DNA from 3 places in the Alkalinema pantanalense CENA528 genome. Region 2 is predicted to be linked to each of the others. Evidence: predicted binding sites of a transcription regulator. Region 2 holds the regulator's gene; each other region holds the start of a gene.
The links. The regulator NtcA, encoded in region 2, controls nitrogen genes in cyanobacteria. The targets are predictions, from matches to a motif close to TTTGTANNNNNNNNTACAAA.
Positions count from the first base shown of each region.

Region 1: the regulator NtcA is predicted to act here: its motif matches at 1,196-1,215, upstream of ACN4EG_RS03335 (MSMEG_0572/Sll0783 family nitrogen starvation response protein).
Region 3: the regulator NtcA is predicted to act here: its motif matches at 2,163-2,182, upstream of ACN4EG_RS20955 (ferredoxin--nitrite reductase).

Region 1 is NZ_JBLZFX010000005.1:131,343-138,265, forward strand. It holds gene ACN4EG_RS03330 (MSMEG_0569 family flavin-dependent oxidoreductase) at 1-1,095, shown strand, start outside; gene ACN4EG_RS03335 (MSMEG_0572/Sll0783 family nitrogen starvation response protein) at 1,276-1,758, shown strand; gene ACN4EG_RS03340 (Nit6803 family nitrilase) at 1,782-2,798, shown strand; gene ACN4EG_RS03345 (nuclear transport factor 2 family protein) at 2,795-3,220, shown strand; gene ACN4EG_RS03350 (MSMEG_0568 family radical SAM protein) at 3,217-4,338, shown strand; gene ACN4EG_RS03355 (MSMEG_0567/Sll0786 family nitrogen starvation N-acetyltransferase) at 4,353-4,886, shown strand; gene ACN4EG_RS03360 (sll0787 family AIR synthase-like protein) at 4,886-5,857, shown strand; gene ACN4EG_RS03365 (MSMEG_0565 family glycosyltransferase) at 5,864-6,923, shown strand, end outside.
Region 2 is NZ_JBLZFX010000010.1:10,641-17,563, reverse strand. It holds gene ACN4EG_RS05335 (sensor histidine kinase) at 1-828, shown strand, start outside; gene psbN (photosystem II reaction center protein PsbN) at 1,027-1,158, opposite strand; gene psbH (photosystem II reaction center phosphoprotein PsbH) at 1,258-1,461, shown strand; gene ACN4EG_RS05320 (TatA/E family twin arginine-targeting protein translocase) at 1,673-1,999, shown strand; gene pth (aminoacyl-tRNA hydrolase) at 2,139-2,759, shown strand; gene ACN4EG_RS05310 (DUF3146 family protein) at 2,789-3,052, shown strand; gene ACN4EG_RS05305 (pre-16S rRNA-processing nuclease YqgF) at 3,079-3,495, opposite strand; gene ACN4EG_RS05300 (DUF3084 domain-containing protein) at 3,541-4,938, opposite strand; gene ntcA (global nitrogen regulator NtcA) at 5,132-5,770, opposite strand; gene fabI (enoyl-ACP reductase FabI) at 6,451-6,923, shown strand, end outside.
Region 3 is NZ_JBLZFX010000083.1:8,176-15,098, reverse strand. It holds gene ACN4EG_RS20965 (HEAT repeat domain-containing protein) at 1-977, opposite strand, end outside; gene ACN4EG_RS20960 (QcrA and Rieske domain-containing protein) at 1,130-1,567, opposite strand; gene ACN4EG_RS20955 (ferredoxin--nitrite reductase) at 2,327-4,207, shown strand; gene ACN4EG_RS20950 (CmpA/NrtA family ABC transporter substrate-binding protein) at 4,451-5,752, shown strand; gene ntrB (nitrate ABC transporter permease) at 5,942-6,757, shown strand; gene ACN4EG_RS20940 (ABC transporter ATP-binding/substrate-binding protein) at 6,830-6,923, shown strand, end outside.

The DNA of each region.
Region 1 (6,923 bases), on a different contig from region 2:
TTTCCCTATCCGGGGAACGACCCCCAGGGATTCATGGTGAAAGATGAAATTGTCCAGTATATCCAAGCCTTTGCAGCCTCCTTTGAGCCACCGATCCGGGAAGGCGTAGCGGTATCGAGGCTGTGGAAAGACGAAACCCACAATCGCTTTGAACTGGAGACCTCGATCGGCACCTATACCGCCGATCAGGTGGTCATTGCCACGGGCGGCTATCACCTGCCCAAAATTCCCCGCATGGCTGAGCGACTCCCGGCCACAGTCCAGCAAATTCATGCATCGGAGTATAAGAATCCAGATGCCTTACCACCGGGAGCAGTGCTGGTGGTGGGCACGGGCCAATCGGGCTGCCAAATTGCCGAGGATTTGCATCTGGCGGGTCGGATTGTGCATTTGAGTGTGGGCAGTGCGCCGCGATCGCCCCGTCGTTACCGGGGCAAAGACGTGGTGGACTGGTTGGATCAGATGGGGTATTACGACTTACCGATTGACGAGCATCCCCAAAAGGACAAGGTCCGCGCCAAGGCCAACCATTACCTAACCGGACGCGATGGTGGGCGGGAGATTGACCTACGGCAGTTTGCCAAGGAAGGAATGCAACTGCACGGACGGTTACAGCGGATTGACGGGACACAGCTTCAGTTTAATCCCGACCTGAAGCAACATTTAGACCAAGCCGATGCCGTCTGCGAAAGCATTAAACAGACCATTGACAAGTTCATTGCCAAAAACCATCTGGATGCCCCTACCGAACCGCCTTACCAGCCCGTTTGGCAACCGACTGAGGAGCACCTCGCGATCGAGATTGTGGCCGCCAACATCCAGACCGTGATCTGGTGTACGGGGTATCAAACAGACTTTAGCTGGGTGGATATGCCCGTGTTTAACGGCAAAGGCTATCCCAGCCATGAGCGCGGCGTCACTCCCATCTGGGGGCTGTACTTTCTGGGGTTGCCCTGGCTGTATACCTGGGGTTCGGGGCGATTTTCCGGCATTGCGCGGGATGCGGTCTATCTAGCTGATTACCTGACGGCACGGCGACGAATTTCAACCAACAATGCCTGGAGTGTGGTGAATGAATTTTTGCTCGGGTCGTAATCCCGATCACCTATCGATTTAAACAGGTATGACAGGCCGATCGCTCCAACCTCAGCCCATTGGCGATCGCGAACCTGACCCTATGGGTAGTCTTCTAGACTCTGTAACTGGAGATACAAATCCCCGTTCTGACACCCTCATAATGTGGCTGGAAACCCAGCAAAACAAAAGGAAGCAATTATGGCTGAAGTAACTGCCCCAGCGCATCAAACTGGTGATTTCTTTGTTGATTACGAAGAAAAGGTTTTTCCCGATGTCAAAGCTGATCCGGGCGAAAAAGCCCTGGTGACCTTCCACACCGTTGCCTTTGAAGGCTCAATTGGTTTTGTCAACTTGCTGCAAGCCACCCGACTACAGCGTAAGGGCTTTGAGACTTCAGTGCTGTTGTATGGCCCCGGTGTGACCTTGGGTGTGCAGCGAGGATTTCCTAAACTCGGTGATGCCGCCTTTCCAGGTCACCAAAACTTCAACGAGCAACTGACCAAGTTTATGGCCGAAGGTGGCAAAGTCTATGCCTGTCGCTTTGCGCTACAAGCCCTGTATGGTCACGGCGAACCCTCGTTGATTCCTGGCATTCGTCCGATCAATCCGCTGGATGTCCTGGATTTGGTGTTGCTGCATCGCAAAGATGGAGCCTTCATTCTCGATACCTGGACACTCTAGGATTTTTACTCTTCCAATCACCCATGGATTATTCACGCATTGTTCGTGCAGCGGCAGTTCAAATCAGTCCAGTGCTGTTTAGCCGCGAGGGCACAACCGAGAAAGTCTTGCAGGCGATCGCCAAAGCAGCTTCGGAAGGGGCGCAACTGTTGGTTTTTCCCGAAACCGTCGTGCCCTACTATCCCTACTTTTCCTTTGTGCAACCGCCCGTCCTGATGGGCAAAGAGCACATGCGGCTGTACGAAGAAGCCGTGACAATTCCAGGGCCAACCACCGATGCCGTCAGTCAGGCTGCCTGTTCCTACAATATCGTCGTTGTCTTGGGAGTCAATGAGCGCGATCATGGCTCCCTCTACAACACTCAACTAATCTTTGATGCGGATGGCACCCTGTTGCTGAAACGGCGCAAGATGACCCCGACCTACCATGAGCGCATGGTGTGGGGGCAGGGCGATGGAGCTGGACTGCGAACGGTGGACACCGCAGTGGGACGGGTGGGTGCGTTGGCCTGTTGGGAGCATTACAATCCCCTGGCTCGCTTTGCCCTGATGACCCAGCATGAACAAATCCACTGTGCTCAGTTTCCCGGATCGATGGTCGGGCAGATTTTTGCCGATCAAATGGAAGTGACCATCCGCCACCATGCCCTGGAATCGGGCTGTTTTGTGATCAATGCCACGGCGTGGCTGTCGCCGGAACAGGTGGGGCAAATTACCCCGGATGAAAAGCTGCAACGGTTCCTCAGCAACGGCTGTAATACGGCAATTATTGGCCCGGAGGGCAATCACCTGTGTCCCCCTGTGACCGAGGGAGAGGGAATGGCGATCGCTGACCTCGACTTCTCCCTGATTACCAAGCGCAAACGGATGATGGACTCCGTGGGGCATTACTCCCGCCCAGACTTACTGCAACTGCATGCCAACCTGACCGCTCAACCCCTAATCGTCCCCACGCCTGTTCCAGATTTAGCCCAACTGGATTTGCCCGTTCCAGACGCGAATGCCGTTGCACCTGCGTTCACCCTGAATGAATCACCATGAAACCTCCCCTACCCCCGTTTACCCTAGAAACCGCCAAAGCCAAAGTCCAGGCGGCTGAAGATGCCTGGAATACCCGTGACCCAGAACGTGTCGCCCTCGCCTATACCGAAGATTCCGAATGGCGCAATCGGGCTGAGTTTTTGGCTGGACGTGCCCAAATTGTGGAATTTCTCAAGCGGAAATGGGCGAAAGAATTGGACTATCGCTTGAAAAAGGAACTGTGGTGCTTTATGGAGAATCGCATTGCGGTGCGGTTTGAATACGAATGGCACGACGATTCTGGCTTCTGGTATCGCTCCTACGGCAATGAAAACTGGGAGTTTGCTGACAATGGGCTGATGATGCGCCGATTCGCCAGCATTAACGATGTTCCGATTCAAGAATCCGATCGCAAATTTCGCTGGGAGCGGCAACCCACATGACTCAGCAACACCTAAATCAACACCCTCTGACGAAGCAAGAGCTCATTGCTCAACTCCAGACCTATGGGTTGCAATGGATTGAACCCCCATCAACCGTGATGGGTCGCAAGGGGGGCGCGGGGCCGTCCGATCACAAAGCCATCACCATTGATGACACCACGGTAATGGTGCCGATCTTTACCGAGTCGGCGACGCGATCGCCCTATGCCGCTGTGCTCGACTCCATCCCCGGTCAAGCCAAGCTGCGCTTTCACGATCACGACATCGCCCAGATTTCCTTTCCCCAGCGGCCTCGGTTTTATGACCTCAGCACCGCCGATGGCATTCCCTACTGGAAAATCGCCCTACTGCACAGCCGAGATGTCCTCGCAACTACGGTCTTGCAAACTTGTATGCGCTACAACGACACGGCCACCTCTTGCCAGTTTTGCGCCATCGGCCAGTCGCTAGAGGCGGGGCGCACCATTGCCCGCAAAACCCCGGCGCAACTGGCGGAAGTGGCCGAAGCTGCCGTGCGCTTGGATGGGGTGCGGCAACTGGTGATGACCACGGGAACGCCCAACACGAGCGATCGCGGTGCGGCGTACCTGACTGAATGCGCCAAAGCCATTAAAGCCAGGGTGGATTTGCCAATCCAGGCGCAATGTGAACCCCCGGACGACTTTGTTTGGTTCGAGCGGATGCATGCTGCCGGGATTGAAAACCTGGGAATGCATCTGGAGGCCGCCGATCCAACCATCAGAGCCAGCATCATGCCCGGCAAAGCGTCGGTGCCGCTCAGTTACTACTTTGAGGCGTTCCAAGCCTCGGTGAAAATTTTTGGCTGGGGACAGGTGAGTACCTATCTCCTGGCCGGGTTGGGCGATAGTTTGGAAACATTGACGGAGATGTGCGATCGCCTGATTCAAATCGGGGTCTATCCCTTTGTCGTCCCGTTTGTGCCAATCACGGGCACGCCGCTGGCGCATCATCCTGCCCCCAGCAGTGAATTCATGCAGGCTGTCTATGAGCGCGTCGGCGCAATGCTGAAGCAGTCCGGGTTACGCTCTGCCGACATGAAAGCCGGATGCGCCAAATGTGGAGCCTGTTCTGCCCTCTCCAGTTATGAAGCTGCTTGAACTGTCTAAGAACCATGAATTCCTATCAATTCAAACTGGCTACTACGTCTGAAGAAATCGCGGCTTACTATGCCCTGCGTCAGACCATTTTTGTCCACGAACAGCAGATCTTCCCCGACAGTGATGTGGATGAGATTGACGCGATCGCCTATCCCATCATTGCCGTCCATGCCAGCGGGACGACTGCACCCGAGTCTGGCTACTCCGCCGACCAGATTGTTGGCGTAGTGCGCATTTATGAAACGAGTCCCGGTTTCTGGTACGGCGGGCGATTGGGAACCCATCCAGACTATCGCAAAGGCTGGCAAATTGGCAAAGGGTTAATCTACAAGGCAGTGACAACGGCCAATACCTGGGGCTGTCAGCAATTCCTGGCCACGGTGCAGCTTCAGAATGTGCGGTTTTTTCAGCGGTTGCACTGGCAGTCCGTTCAAGAAATGACTCTTTGCGATCGCCCACACCACCTGATGGAAGCGGATCTCAACTTTTACCCGCCAGCCAACGAGATCCGGCCTGCCCAACCCTTTCAAGTCAGAGAAGCGTCCTGATGCTGACTGCCTTAGTTGCCCACTTGCAAACTTCGATCGGGATTTTGCAGAAGCAAGATATTCAAACTGCCGCCCAGGTTTGCCAGTCGGCTACGCTTCGATCTCCCTTCCCTGTCCAACTGGGGGATGACTGTGCCGCCATTCCCGACGGCGACGGCTATTTGCTCCTGGCCAGTGAAGGGATGATGCCGGGTTTTGTCGAGCAAGACCCTTGGTTTGCGGGTTGGTCAGCGGTGATGGTGAATGTCAGTGATATCTATGCCATGGGGGGACGGGCGATCGCGGTTGTCGATACCCTGTGGAGTCAGTCTGCGGAGCAAGCGCAACCGCTCTGGGCGGGCATGCAAGCTGCTGCTCGCGCCTACAATGTGCCCATCATCGGGGGTCACACCAACTGCCATAGTGTCTACAATGCCCTCTCAGTCTCAATTCTGGGACGAGCCAGCCGCCTGATCACCAGCTTTGATGCCCAACCGGGGCAGCACTTGCTGATGGTGGTTGATCTGAAGGGTCAAATGCATCCCCGCTTTCCGTTCTGGAATGCCGCCACCAGTGCAGACCCCGCGCAATTGCAGGAAAAGTTAGCTCTGTTGCCCCAGATTGCCGAACGGGATCTGTGTCGAGCCGGAAAGGATATCAGCATGGGCGGCATCATTGGCACGACCCTGATGCTGCTGGAAACCTCCGGCAAGGGTGCCATCCTAAATCTGGAAGCCATTCCCCGTCCCGCCCGTGTGCCCCTGGAAACCTGGCTGACTGCCTTTCCCAGTTATGGCTTTTTACTCAGTGTGAACGCGGCTCAGGTGCCGTTGGTGCAGCAGTTGTTTCGCGATCGCCACCTAGCCTGCGAAGTGATTGGTGAAGTCAATTGCAGTTCTGAACTGGTGTTACAACTGCAACAGGAATCCATCCGCTTTTGGGATTTAGGCCAACGCCCCCTAACGGGATTTAAACCTGACCTGGCAGGATAGCCCACGATGCAGATTGCCCTATTCACCTACTCCACTAAACCCAGAGGCAGCGTCATCCATACCCTGGAACTGGCAGAGGCACTCCAACACCTCGGTCACACAGTCTGCATCTACGCTTTGGATAAAGATGGCAGTGGCTTTGGCCGATCGCTCACCTGCGCCTACCAACCCGTTCCAGCCAGTGCCGCTCCCGCCGCCATTGACCAACTGATTCAGCAGCGCATCCGAGAATTCGTCACATTTTTGGATGGACATCTAGCCAATTGCCAGTATGAAATTTTCCATGCCCAAGATTGCCTGAGTGCCAATGCCCTGGCAATATTACGGCAGCAGGGCAAAATTCCCCATTTTGTCCGTACCGTGCACCACATTGAGGATTACCAGAGTATTTATCTCCAGCAGTGCCAGCAGCGATCGATTGAGGACGCGGATCTGTGCCTGTGTGTTAGCGACTACTGGCAGCAGCAGTTAGCCCAGCAGTATCACATCCACGCCCCCAGAGTGGTGAATGGGGTGAACCGCGATCGCTTTGCTGTTCACCTGCCTAACCCGCAACCCCTCCGCCAACAATGGGGCATGACCGGAACTCCCGTGTTCCTGACCGTTGGAGGCATCGAACCGCGCAAGAATACCCTGCAATTGCTCAACGCCTTTGCCCAAGTGTGTCAGACCCTGCCCCACGCCCAGTTAGTGATTGCCGGAGGTGCGACGCTATTTGACTATCAGGCGTACCGGGAGCAGTGCTTGCAACGGATGCAGGATCTTGAGTTGGAGCAGGCGATCGCCCTCCCTGGCGTAATTCCCGATGCTGATCTGCCCAGTCTGTATCGCTGTGCCGACAGCTTTGTCTTCCCATCGGTGAAAGAGGGCTGGGGATTGGTGGTGCTAGAAGCCTTAGCCAGTGAGTTACCCGTGATTGTCTCCCAGCAGGCTCCCTTCACCGAATTTCTGACCCCTGAGCAGGCCCTTTTCGTTGACCCCTCAAATCCCGATACCATTGCCCAGGCGATGTTACAGAGTGTCCAACCCCAGGTTGCCCAGGCATTGGTGCACAACAGTCGCACTG
Region 2 (6,923 bases):
TTAGACTTTTTGATGACCGACTTGGGCAAAATTCTGGCATCCATGCGAGTGGGCACCGAGCGGATTCAAGAAATTGTCCTATCCCTGCGCAACTTTTCCCGGTTAGATGAAGCCGAAATGAAACCTGTTTACCTTCAGGAAGGATTAGACAGTACTTTGATGATCCTGAGCAGTCGTTTGAAAACGTCGGAGCTCAGCCAATCCATCGCAGTGATTCAACAACATCGATCGCTTCCCAAAATTCATTGCTATGCGGGGCAGCTAAATCAGGTATTTATGAATCTGCTAGTCAATGCGATCGATGCGTTGGAGGAATGTCCTAAATTTCAACGATCGCAGCCCTCTGCACCGGAGATCGCCGAATCTTCCGGCACTGCTCCTTTCCAGCAGGGTACAGCATCCCCTGCCAATGGTTTAAGCTTGCCTTCTACTGCGGTGCTGTCTGATCCCACCCTGGCTTGGCTGCAACAGTGGCTACAACAGGAGCAGCAGCGACCTAGTATTTGGATTCGCAGCGAACTCCTGAACCCAGACTGGCTTCAGGTTCAAATCATTGATAATGCTTCTGGCATTCCAGAGCGGGTTAAAAATTACTTATTTGATCCCTTTTTCACAACAAAACCGATCGGTAAAGGCACCGGGTTAGGACTTTCTATTAGTTACTCAATCGTCACCGATCGCCATGGTGGTCAACTTAGCTGCCATTCTCTTCCTGGGCAAGGTACACTATTCACGGTTAAAATTCCAACTCGACAACCGATACCGTCCCAATCGTCGAACACAGAAATTTCACCTTTACCGTTAGAACCCAATTTAGATCACGCTTAAGGTAGAGGATCCTGAATTACTGAAACTCTGAACTAGTGAAAAAAGTAACAGCCCCTGTCATCAAAAAGGGCTAAAGCCATCTACGGCCCAATCCAATCTGAGCCCAATCAAAAACGAAAAAATGGGAAAAGTATCAAGACCTTCCCCCACACCAAACTCGCCACATAAGGGGCTTAAGTAGAAAAATATTGAATCTTCTTAGTCTTCGTGATCTTCAAAGGGATCACTAAGTTCCTTGGCAGGGGGGCCAAAGGCTGTATAGACAGCATATCCAGTCAAACCGATCAGGACAGCACAAAGCGAAATGTTAAGAGCCATTGCAGGTTCCATAGTGACCCTAAGATTATGAGTGTCTTTCCCTTATAATGTAACGCAGACTTAACAAGTTCTGTCGAGACAATCTCAGTAGAAAAGCACAGTAGGAAAGCTATGGCACAGCGGACTCGGTTGGGAGACATTCTTAGACCCCTCAACTCTGAATACGGTAAAGTCGTTCCCGGTTGGGGTACCACGCCAGTTATGGCCGTTTTTATGGCTCTGTTCTTGGTCTTTTTGCTTATCATTCTGCAAATTTACAACTCTTCTCTGCTGCTGAATGATGTCTTTGTCGATTGGAGAAGCTTGGGTCAGTAGTTTCGCGAAATGGCGATCGAACCTTGCGAGTCATTCAGAACGCAACCGTTCGCGATCGTCATAGATAGCAGGATTTACATTGGCGGCTTTGTTTTTGAGGAGCTTAACGTCTCCGAAACAAGAGCCGTTTTTTCGTGCTGTGTTTTTTCAGATTGCGTAGGGTATAGGATGGGATGTACCCTGAATCCTGACCAAAGCCGGAGGGAACTGCATGAACGTATTTGGTATTGGCTTACCGGAAATGGTGCTGATTTTTATATTGGCACTGTTGGTATTTGGCCCGAAAAAGTTGCCGGAAATTGGCAAGACCTTGGGCAAAACCCTGCGGGGGTTTCAGGATGCGTCTAAGGAATTTGAGAACGAGTTCAAAAAAGCTTCGGAGCAGGTGGAGCAGGCGGTCAATGCGCCGATGAAGGCGACTTTAGAGGATAAGCCTAGTCTTTCTCCTGCCAGCGAAGTGACCGATGCGATGCTGGTAGAACCCCAGGACAGTTCAACCGAAGCCTCAGAAACTGCTGAATCCCATCAATCCGCTTAGTCCCCTTTGCCCGATTGAGTCCCCCAACCCATAGCGGGCCTATTTTCCCAAGGGGCGGTTGAGGGACTGTCTCAGGATTTGTTACTTTCCGTTACGATTAGTAATGGATTGTCCCTTTATCTAATTTTTGGCGCTTGTCATGTCCGATGCGTCTAAAGCTCCTCAGGCTCCGGTGATCCCACAGCTTATTGTTGGATTAGGCAACCCAGGAGCCAAATATGAAAACACGCGCCATAACATTGGGTTCACGGTTCTAGACGAACTGGCCCGATCGTGGCAGATTTCTCTAACGGAACAGAAAAAGTTTCAAGGCTGGTTTGGCGAAGGTTCGATCGCGGGGCGCAAGGTGCGGCTGCTCAAGCCCTCCACCTATATGAATCATTCCGGACAAGCGATTCGGGCTGTGGTGGACTGGTATAAGCTGAATCCAGAGGCCGTCTTAGTTGTCTACGATGATATGGATTTGCCCGTGGGCCGGTTGCGGTTGCGACTGTCGGGTTCTGCTGGGGGACAAAATGGCATGAAATCGGCGATCGCCCATCTTGGTACGCAGAAATTTCCCCGCCTCCGGGTGGGCATTGGTAGCAAGAGCCAGGATGCTGTCTCCCATGTCCTCGGAAGTTTTGCACCTAGGGAAAAGGCCATCATGCAAGAAGTGGTGCGGTTATCCAGCGCAGCGATCGAAGTCAGTCTGCGAGAAGGGGTTGAAAAAGCTATGAACCTCTATAACAATCGAGTCATAGAAGCCAGCGTTGCGTAACGTTTTGCGTAAAGTCGTTCAAAAATTACATGGCTCGTAAGCGTCTTCCCCAAACCACAGCCCATGTCCGCATCGTTCGTCAATCTTGGCAAGCTGGCCAGATTGAAGGTGAAGTGCGGGCCAATCAGTACGAATGGTCCTTTGCGTGGAATTTTCGTCAGGGAGAATTGTCGATCGAGCCATCCCTGGGACGAGCGTTGATTCGGGAACCGTTGGGCCGATTCCTCGAAGCGAAAGATTATCAGCTCGAACCGGGCGGGGACTATTCCTTTACGATTCGAGCAGAGCTCTAGACAATAATCGTCAGCTTAGGCGATCGCTAGCGGTTAGGGGCTTGGTCTGAGCACGATTGCAAATAGCGCTCCACCAGAATGATGGCCACCAGATCATCGATTGGACGCGGAGGAGTACGCATGCCCTGGGGAATCAACTTTTGCAAACCCTGAGGGGGGTGAAGCTGCCAATAGCGATCGCGGGCTTCCAGGCTGCTGTATCGTTCATCCACCCGTTCAACGGGAATTTCGGGCAAGGTTGCTCTAAATTGTTTCTGCCAAGCCTTAGAACCCGTCTGATCCCCTAAGATAATCATCTTGACTGGGTAATGTTCGCACAGCGTTTCCACGACGTTTAAGGCTTGATCCACAGCTACAACCTCATGGACGTGATGGTGGCCCTGATCATCCACGATCGCGACACCACACTTATCACGGCCAGGATCAAACCCTAAGTAGTACATATCTCCTCGTTAATTTCTTAACTGATTTTCTCGCCAATTTCCCCATTAGCGACTGGTTTGCAGGACAGTTTGTCCATTTTGCACAGCAATCAATTCTAGACGCATGGGACTGGCCGTATAGGTGACATCCCCCGCGATCGCCCGAATTTCGATCGGGGTATCATACTGCCGCAGCTCATCAATAAATTTCACCAGTGCCTGGATTCGACTGACTTGGACATTATCGGATAACAATCCAGCTCGCTTCGCCCGAAAGATGGAAGCAGCGACTAATTTATTAATCCGATCCTGGATCTCAGTGACCGCCATTTTGGAGGGATCGAGCGAAGTCGTAGCCAGGACATCCCCCGGCTGATAAATCACTTCGTTGCGCACTGCATCTGCAAAGACCGTAATCTCAGTTTTTTCGCCTAGCAGGTAATTGGCCGCCGACAAAATTCGCACAAAGTAATCCTTCCCATCACTGATCTGACGAATTAACTGATCCACTTCCGATCGGGTAATCCGCAAAATTTGGCCATTGCCATCCACGCCCGGTTGCAGTGCTCTTTGCGCCACGCGATTGGCTTCCCGCAACAGGGCATCCACCGCTTGGCTGGAAGCTTGAGGATTGGTAATGCGCACCACCCCCGAAGCCAGCACTTGGTTCCGCAAAATCGCGGGCGTGCCCAAACGAAGACGCTGGGCTTCCTGCTCTAGTTTTTCCACTTCCCGAGCTAACAAGACCTGTTGATCTTCCAAGGCCCGTAGCCGTTCTTCCCGTTGAGTAATGACAGTATCCCGCGCAGCAATGTCCCGATCGCGCTGTTGAATGATTTTGCTGCGCTCATCAATTTCCTGATCCCGTGCAGCAATCTGGGCTTTGACTTCATCCCGTTGGGCCACTAACTGTTTTTGTTCGGCTTCCAGTTCCAAGATGTCAGACTTGAGCGCTAGAGCTTGCTGGGAAACGGAGAGTAATTGCGCCTGCACCACATTTCGCTGCTGTTCCACCTGGGCTCGTCGCGCTTCAGTGGCCCGTTGTAGGGCAGCGGCATCCTTAAGGGAGGTTTTCACGCGATCGAGCTGCGCCTGCACCTTGCCCCGCTCCACTTGGGACTTATTTAACTCCGCCTCAACGTTTTCCTTTTGTTCCGCCGTCTTACCAAGTTCTACCTTCGCTTGATCTAAATCAGTATTCGCGCGCCGGAGTCGCCGCTGAATCACCTCAAAGTTGAGAATCATGTCGCGAAATTGTCGATTCGCCAGCAACAAAATGCCCAACGTAGAAGCTGAGATGAGAATCCCAGTCAAAATTGTGACAACAACGGCAGTTTTCTTTGGACGGAGATTAAACAAACTCAGACGCGCTTTGCCCACTCGGGTTCCAATGCGATCGCCCAGAGTGGCAATGACACCCCCTAAGATCAACACCGCCAAAATCAGGATATACCCGCTAGACATTACAACCCCACCACACCTGCCGCTGGACTAAAGAGGTTTCCAAAACGGCTTCTACCAAAGACTATAGTCAGTCTAAAGCCTATTGAACGTTCTAACAGGACTGTTCTGTACGGAGTCTTTGGAAAACAAGCTTCTCCGCAGGGAGCAATCCGTTGGCTCGGAGCACCGAAACGATGGATGTTAGGTGAAAGATTTAGGTAAACTGCTGACTCAGCATGACGGGATTATGAACTGTGATTTTCTTTTTGTGAATGGAGATCATTTCATCCTGGCGCAAATCGCCCAAAAGTCGAGTTACCGTCACACGGGTCGATCCGATCGCTTCCGCGATGGCCTGGTGGGATAGCTTGAGATCGATCGTGATCCCGTTTTGTCCCGGCACCCCAAAGTCTCGGCAGAGAATCAGCAGGAAACTCACGAGTCGGGATCCCATATCGCGGTGGGCCAAGGTTTCGATCATCATCTCCGTTTGCAAAATCCGGGACGATAGACCCTTCAACATCCACATCGACAGGTCAGGATTTTCTTTGAGCGCCTTTTCCACCTGTTCGATCGGCACCGACAGCAGTTCCACGGGGGTAAAGGCCACCGCGTGATAGAAGCGATCGGCTTTTTGCCCAGTAATTAGCGACAAAACCCCGAATACACTGTTTTCCCGCAGCAGCGCGACAGTGATTTCTTCCCCCGCTTCATAGACCCGAGACAGCTTTACGGCTCCTTTCTGGAGAAAATAAACTCGTTCAGCAGGATCACCCGGAAAGAAGATTGTCTTACCCCGCTCGAAGGTTTCCACCATCGGCGGATAAGCATTTCCACCCATTTGGCGGAACATTGATGCGAGCGACTTGTCTGGGCTTATTACCATCTTCCCCGTTCCTAACGCCGTTCTACGGAAAGGCCAGTAGAGTTAGCTAACTATACAATCAAGGGGTCAACGTTCAAGAGATCTGCTCAGAGATTAATTCCGATGAGAATTATTTCTATAAGATTCACTCTGTGAGCAATTGTTGACTTGAGAACAATAAAACCTACCGATCGAGGAGTTTTTGTAGCAAGAAATACACTCCGCCATGCTTTCTAATAAGCTTGTGGGCAATTTAGCTGAGCCAGAGCCTTCAACGTGGAGCTTTTTGGGAACTAGCATTGGTCTAGGTTCGCTCTGGGTTGAATCAGGAAGCTGCATCTAGATGAATGACGCTCAATCTGACTAGGTTTATCTGAGTGAAGTCCATAGGATGACGAACGATGGCGAAAACTTGTGCTGATTTACACTTGGCATTCTTGTCACAATTCCCCTTGTCACGCTGAGATTGTCAATATCTTACTCCCAAGTTTTGGCCCCCGCACAATTTTGTCCAGCCAGCTAATCTCTACTCAAGGCTGGGCTTTGAGCGACCCAGACAGCGACGATCGCCTCGCACTACCACAATGGCCGGAAATCTCCCCAGGGTTGCCTATTCCATGGCTGCCCATCTTTGAGTATTCTCATAAATGCTCTCAACGTACATGGCTATGCTGAATCTGAGTGGAAAAAACGCCCTGGTCACAGGAATTGCTAACGATAAGTCGATCGCCTGGGGCATTGCCCAGCAACTCCATAGGGCCGGAGCCAACATTGGGGTCACCTATCTGCCGGATGATAGCGGCAAGTTTGAGAAAAAGGTGCGGGATCTGACCGAACCGTTGAGTCCTAGCCTGTTTGTGCCCTGTAACGTCCAGAGCGATGAGCAAGTTCAAGCCACCTTTGATGCGGTGAAGGAAGCTTGGGGACGGCTAGATATTTTGATTCACTGTCTGGCCTTTGCCAACAAGGAAGAATTGAAGGGCAACTTTAGTGCCACCAGTCGGGAAGGCTTCAAGCTGGCCCTGGATGTTAGTGCCTACTCGTTAATTCAGATGGCGGGGGCGGCCAAACCCTTGATGACCGAGGGCGGTAGTATTGTCACCCTGACCTACTACGGTGGCGTGAAGGTGATTCCTAACTA
Region 3 (6,923 bases), on a different contig from region 2:
ACGGCAGCGGAGAGGTTCCCTTGATCTAAAGCTTGTAAGACGCCATCCAAGGATTGCTCTGTGGCAATCCAAATCAGCGATCGGATCAATTCGATCGCTAACGGATCGGGTAAAACAGAGGATTGCAGGGCCGATCGTAGGATCGTCACGGCTTCGGGACTGCCAATGCGCCGCAAACAGACCGCCGCCTGACAGCAGACTTGAATGTCCACATCCCATAACCGAGCTTGAATCAGAGGGACGAGCGTGGGATGTTCACTGAGGTTGCCAAATGTCAATCCTGCTAGGGCAGCCCGTCTGACCCTAGCGACAGGATCCTCCAACGCTTGCAGGAGGCGAGGAACAATTTCCGGGGTTTGAAAAAGGGTCAAAGCTTCGATCGCCGTTACCCTGACTTGGGCATTGGCATCGTTCACCAGCATTAAAAGCTGGGAAATGCTTTGAGGGCTGCGAATTTGAGCAAGAATATTGACCCCTTGCAGTCGCGTTAGGGGGGATTGCAGCAAATTCTCAACCAAGGCCAAAACAGGCGGACCTTGTCCCCCCAGAACCTGGGTAGCCATGGCCCGGACTTCTTCCTGCGGATGGGTTTGAATACAGGTTAAAAGAGCCTGTAGGGTTTTAGGCGTGGGCGAATTACCGAGCAGCCGTACCACAAACCAGTGCACCTCAGGTTCTAGATCTTCGTCCTCCAGCAGTGCTAACAGCGGTTCGATCGCCCGATCCTCCAGAAGAGGCAGTAGTTTTGCAGCTTCCCACTTTGTTTGAAAGTCTCCGCCTACCAGGACGTCTAATAATCCTACTAGGACTCGATCGGCGACGTCTGTTGGAAGTTTGACCGACGGTTTGCGGCGACTACTGGCGGTGGAGAGCGACTCCTGCAACAGCGCCTGAATTTCCTGGAGGAGACCGTCCCACTGGTGACACTGGCCCAGGGAACTGAAGGAGACTAAACTCCGTGAATCATCAGCTTGCACAATTAAGTTTCCTCGATTCCTAGGAGAGGGGGTGATGGCGACCCAAAGAATTCGGGAGCCCTTTGGTTGACGACTCGCGAGAGTCGAGTGGCCTGAGTCATGACAAGCGTAGCGACTGACGAATTGGTTAGAAGAACGATCGGGTCGCAGGATTATCGGCTAGAAACCCAGATTTCTTGCCCGCGTAATTCCGCTGGATAGGTTGGCAAATCTCGAGCGGCAGGGCCTTGCAAAACTTTGCCGTCAGGGCTAAACACGGCACCATGGCAAGGACAGACAAAAGCACCTTTCTCTTTTTGCCAATTGACCACGCACCCTTGGTGGGTACAGATCGGATTTACAGCGGCCAGGGTATCTGGGGCTTTGGGTTGCCTGACTACCAACAGGGGATCGGCGGTGAAATACTCCTGAAACAGGAAGCCCTTTTCGTCGAGTTCTGCGATCGACCCCATCTTCCGAAACCCTTCAGCCACCGAGGCTTTGCAGCCGGACAGCATTGATAGGAGTCCAGTTGGTAGGCTGGTCATGAACCCACCCAATCCTAACCACCCACCCAATCCTAACCGTTGTAAAAAGTTGCGTCGTTTCATACTGCTTAGAACGCCTCACCGGACTCAGAGGTCACTGAAATATCTAAAGATAACCAGGTATCCCTGAGCATAGTCTTCTAGAGAACACTCAGATAGAGCAGCCCTAAATGCTTCGTGAATCCACTGCATTTTGCCCTCACCCTTAAATCCTTTCCCATTCTGGGAGAAGGACTTTGAATTCCGGCTCCCGGCTCCCTTGAGAGAAGGGGTTGGGGATGAGGGGGGTTCGCCAGGAACTCATGGGCCCAATAGGATTGCCATACTCCTTAGAGATTACTCAGATGTCATTCCCTAGGACATTGAACCACTTCAGCGTACTTCCTAACAGCAACCTGTTCTAGCACCACCTTGTATTGAGGTTGTCTCTTGTCAGAGAGTCCTTTGCGGGGCACCCTCTTCTGAGCAAGTTTCATCAGCCACGCTCAACCATCGTTTCGATCATGTTTCTAGACCATTTTGGCAGCCTACGATCGATCTGTTTTACCCGCCCGTCCACCGGAGCTATCCCCGATAGTAGGGGGTTTTGTCCTAGAAAACGATGGCTTTATTGATTAAACGCATTTATATTATGCAAAAAAAGCATGAGCTGAAATACTCTGTAACGAAGGATACGAATTGTCCTGGTGATCTCGCCTAACTTGACTCCATGGTCAAATGACTAGCCCCGTTTTACGGAAACTTGAAAGTTCCTCAAGACATAGATTTTCCGTAAGTCCACTGAGGGTTTTGGGTACGACCACAGGAACACAGGCTTGACCTATGACAAACACGATTCCAGCATCGGAAAAGCTGAATAAGTTCGAAAAGTTTAAGGCGGAGAAGGATGGCCTCGCGGTTAAAGCCGAACTGGATCACTTTGCCCAAATCGGCTGGGAAGCGATGGATGAAACCGATCGTATCCATCGGCTGAAGTGGTTGGGGATTTTCTTCCGGCCAGTCACTCCGGGCAAGTTTATGATGCGGATGCGCCTGCCCAGTGGCATTGTCTCCAGTGAGCAGATGCGCGTACTGGCCGATGTCGTCAGTCGCTACGGCGAAGATGGCGTTGCTGACATTACCACGCGGCAAAATTTGCAATTGCGGGGTCTGCGGCTGGAGGATATTCCCGATATTCTGCGGCGCTATGAATCCGTTGGGCTAACCAGTGTGCAGTCTGGGATGGACAACGTGCGGAACATCACTGCGTCTCCCGTTGCTGGGATTGATGCCGATGAACTGTACGACACGCGGGAATTGGTTCAACAAGTTCAGGACATGATCACTAATCAAGGTCAAGGCAATCCTGAATTTACCAATCTGCCGCGCAAGTTCAACATTGCGATCGCGGGCTGTCGTGACAATTCCGTCCATGCAGAAATTAATGACATTGCCTTTGTTCCTGCGTTTAAGGAAGGACAGATAGGCTTTAACGTTCTGGTTGGGGGCTTTTTCTCCGCTAGTCGGGTGGAAGCGGCGATTCCTCTGGATGTTTGGGTCATGCCCAGCGATGTTGTGGATTTGTGTCGAGCCATTCTCACGGTTTATCGCGACAATGGCCCCCGTGCCAATCGTCAAAAGTCTCGCTTGATGTGGTTGATTGATCAATGGGGACTCGAAAAGTTCCGTGAGGAAGTGGAAAAAAGCCTGGGTCGGACGGTGCTCTCCGCTGCCCCCAAGGACGAAATTGAGTGGGAGAAGCGCGATCACGTTGGGGTTTACAAACAGAAGCAGGATGGACTGAACTACGTTGGTCTCTGTATTCCTGTGGGACGCTTGTTTGCCCAAGACATGTATGACTTAGCTCGTCTAGCAGAGGTTTATGGCAGTGGGGAACTGCGCCTTACCGTAGAACAGAACGTGATTATCCCCAACGTACCTGATTCGCGGATTGACCCCCTGCTGCAAGAGGAGGTTCTGCAAAAGTTTTCAGTGAATCCCGGTACGCTAGAGCGATCGCTGGTGTCCTGCACTGGTGCACAGTTTTGTAACTTTGCCCTGGTGGAAACCAAAAATCGGGCGCTGGCTTTGGCGCGGGAACTTGACCAAGAGGTTGAACTATCGCAGCCCGTGCGGATTCACTGGACAGGGTGCCCCAACTCCTGTGGCCAACCCCAAGTGGCGGATCTGGGCCTTATGGGAACCAAAGCCCGCAAGGATGGCAAGGTCACGGAAGGGGTTGATCTGTTTACGGGGGGCAAGGTTGGTAAAGATGCCCACTTGGGCACTAAAACCCAAACGGGAATTCCCGTTGCGGATCTCAAACCGTTGCTACGGCACATGTTGGTGGAGCAGTTTGGAGCCACCCTGAAATCAGGGGTTTCCTTGGAAGATGCTTCTGCGGAGACGCCTTCTGTGGTGGAAAACGCTGCGCCAACACCCGCTGTCCCTGCGACCCCTGCCACGATCGTTCTTGCGAAGTCGGGGAAAGTGCTGTCCTGTACTGATCACGACTTGATTCTAGACGTGGTGGAGCAGGCCGGAGGGACGATCGAAAGTAGTTGTCGGGCGGGAAGTTGTGGTACCTGCAAGCAGAAAGTGCTGAGTGGCTCTGTTCAATACGACAGTGACATTAGTGGCTTGAGCGAGGCAGAGATCGCTGAGGGTTACATTCTCACCTGTAGCGCCCATCCCGTTGGCAATGTCGTGCTGGATCTGTGGTGATGCATAGATAATCCAGCCCAACAGTTCACCGAACAATCGGGCATCTATCCACGGTTCACTTCTCACACCCTGGTGGCTACCCAGGTTTATGACGCTAGCCAAACTCAATCTTTGCATTGCTTCAGTGTCCTCTGGTGAATCACGATCGAGAATATGAATTAAATCAATTTCTTGAACGAATTTGACAGACTAGAGCGATCGCAAAATTCAACGTTTACGCAATCACAATTCGGATTACAGAGCATGAGTAGTTTTTCCCGTCGCAAATTCATCCTGACCATGGGTGCAACCGTTGCTGGTACCGTTTTGGTGAACGGCTGTAGTTCCGGCTCGAACTCCCCCAGCAGTTCCAGTTCTGTGCCTGCGGTCAGCAGCGGCACTGCGGATACCCCTGAAACCGATACCATCAAACTTGGGTTTATTCCCCTCACGGATTCTGCCCCCGTCATCATTGCCAAGGAAAAGGGCTTTTTTGAGAAGTACGGCATGAAGAAAGCCGAAGTCACCAAGGAAAAATCCTGGGCGACTGTACGGGATAATTTGACGATCGGAACTGAAAAGGGTGGGATTGATGGTGCGCACATTCTGACCCCCATGCCTTACTTTTTGACTGCGGGTAAAATTACCGGGGGCAGTGCCGCAGTGCCGATGTATATCCTGGCGCGGCTCAATACCGATGGACAGGGCATCTCGATCGCGGGTGAATATGCCTCCTTAAATCTCCAAGCGAAGGCTGACGCGCTCAAGGCTAAGGTTGACGAGAAAAAGGGCAGTAAGAAGTTTATCTGCGCTATCACGTTCCCTGGTGGAACCCATGATCTGTGGATGCGCTACTGGCTAGCCGCCAACGGGGTAGATCCTGAAAATGATGTGCAAATCGACGTGGTTCCACCGCCTCAAATGGTGGCCAAGATGGAAACCAAAGACATGGATGCCTTCTGTGTCGGTGAGCCTTGGAACCAACGCATGGTGACCAAGAAGCTGGGTTACAACGCAGTCACCACCGGCGAAATGTGGAAAGGACACCCTGAAAAGGCATTCACCATTCGTCAAGACTGGGTCGATAAGAATCCCAAAGCAGCCAAAGCCGTTCTCGCCGCCATCATGGAAGCCCAAATGTGGTGCGACAAGCCCGAGAACAAGCAAGAAATGTGCGAAATCCTGGAAAAGGATAAGTACGTGAAAGCCCCTGTATCAGACATCTTGGAACGGATGAAAGGGAACTTCGACTTTGGAAATGGCCGCAAGCTCGAAAACAGCGATCTGAAGATGAAGTTCTGGGAAGGCGATGCCAGCTTCCCCTTCAAGAGCCACGATACTTGGTTCATCACCGAAAACATCCGTTGGGGCAAGATGACCGAGGATGACCTCAAGCTTGTGGATAAGGTGAACAGATCGGACATCTGGCGTGAAGCTGCGAAGATGATCGGCCAAAAGGCTCCTGAAAAAGATACTCGAGGGGTCGAAACCTTCTTCGATGGTGTCACCTTTGATGCCGCGAATCCCAAGGCTTACTTAGAGTCCCTCAAGATTAAGAAGGCGTAGTGTTACAAGGTTGGGTGGGCTGCTCCTAGACTAGGAACGCTAGAACCCAAAAGGCTAGCCCATCCAGCTTTCACGCTGATTTTATCTTTCACGTCGCTTCTATCCCCCAACCCTCCATTCCATTCACGCTCTGTCCGTTTCCCCATTCATCCCAAACTATCCTTCCAAACGATTAAGGAATTCCCGGCTATGGCAACTTTGACAACGTCTCGTTCGAATCCGCCTGCGATCGCAAAGATGGCAACCCAGGCGTTGAATTTTCTGATTCCTCCCGTGGTGTGTACTGGGGTAGCCCTGGGAATCTGGGAAGCCATTTGTCGTGGCCGCCAAGATTTATTGCCTGCTCCGAGTCTTGTCATTGCCCAAACCACCTCGACGATTCTGGAAGGGTTTGATGAAGGTGGCATTTGGTGGCAACTGTTTGAGAGTTTGAAGCGGGTTGGAATTGGCTACTCCCTGGCGGCAGTGTTGGGAATTATGCTGGGGGTCGCGATCGGGGTCAATAAGTTTCTGCGCCAAGGAACTGATCCGATGGTGCAAATTTTACGAACCGTGCCTCCGCTGGCTTGGTTGCCCTTGTCTCTGGCGGTGTTTAAAGATTCCCGTCCTGCGGCGCTGTTCTTGATCTTTATCACGGCAATTTGGCCGATTTTGATTAACACCGCCGTGGGTGTTCAGCAAATTCCCAAGGACTACAACAACGTTGCTAAGGTGCTTCGGTTGTCGGGCAAAGAGTACTTCTTCAGCATTCTGATTCCTTCCACGGTGCCCTACATTTTCACGGGATTACGCATTGGGGTGGGCTTGGCTTGGTTGGCGATCGTGGCGGCGGAAATGTTGGCCTCGGGCGCGGATGGCATTGGTGCTTTTATCTGGAACGAATACAGCGCGAAGTTAGATGACAGTTTGAGCAAGATTATTCTCGCCGTCTTCTGTGTGGGTGTGGTGGGTTTAATTCTCGATCGCATTGTGGGTTGGCTCGGTTCTCTGGTGGTGTCGGAATAGGGATTCTCAATTCTCGATCGTGACGATGCTTCGATTGTTGTAAACCTCAGTTCTCCTTATCACCCAGAGACCATGGCTAATCTTGTTGAAGTTGACCATATTGATAAAATTTATCCGTTGCCCAATGGGGGTCAGTACGTTGCGCTGAAAAACGTTGACCTCAACA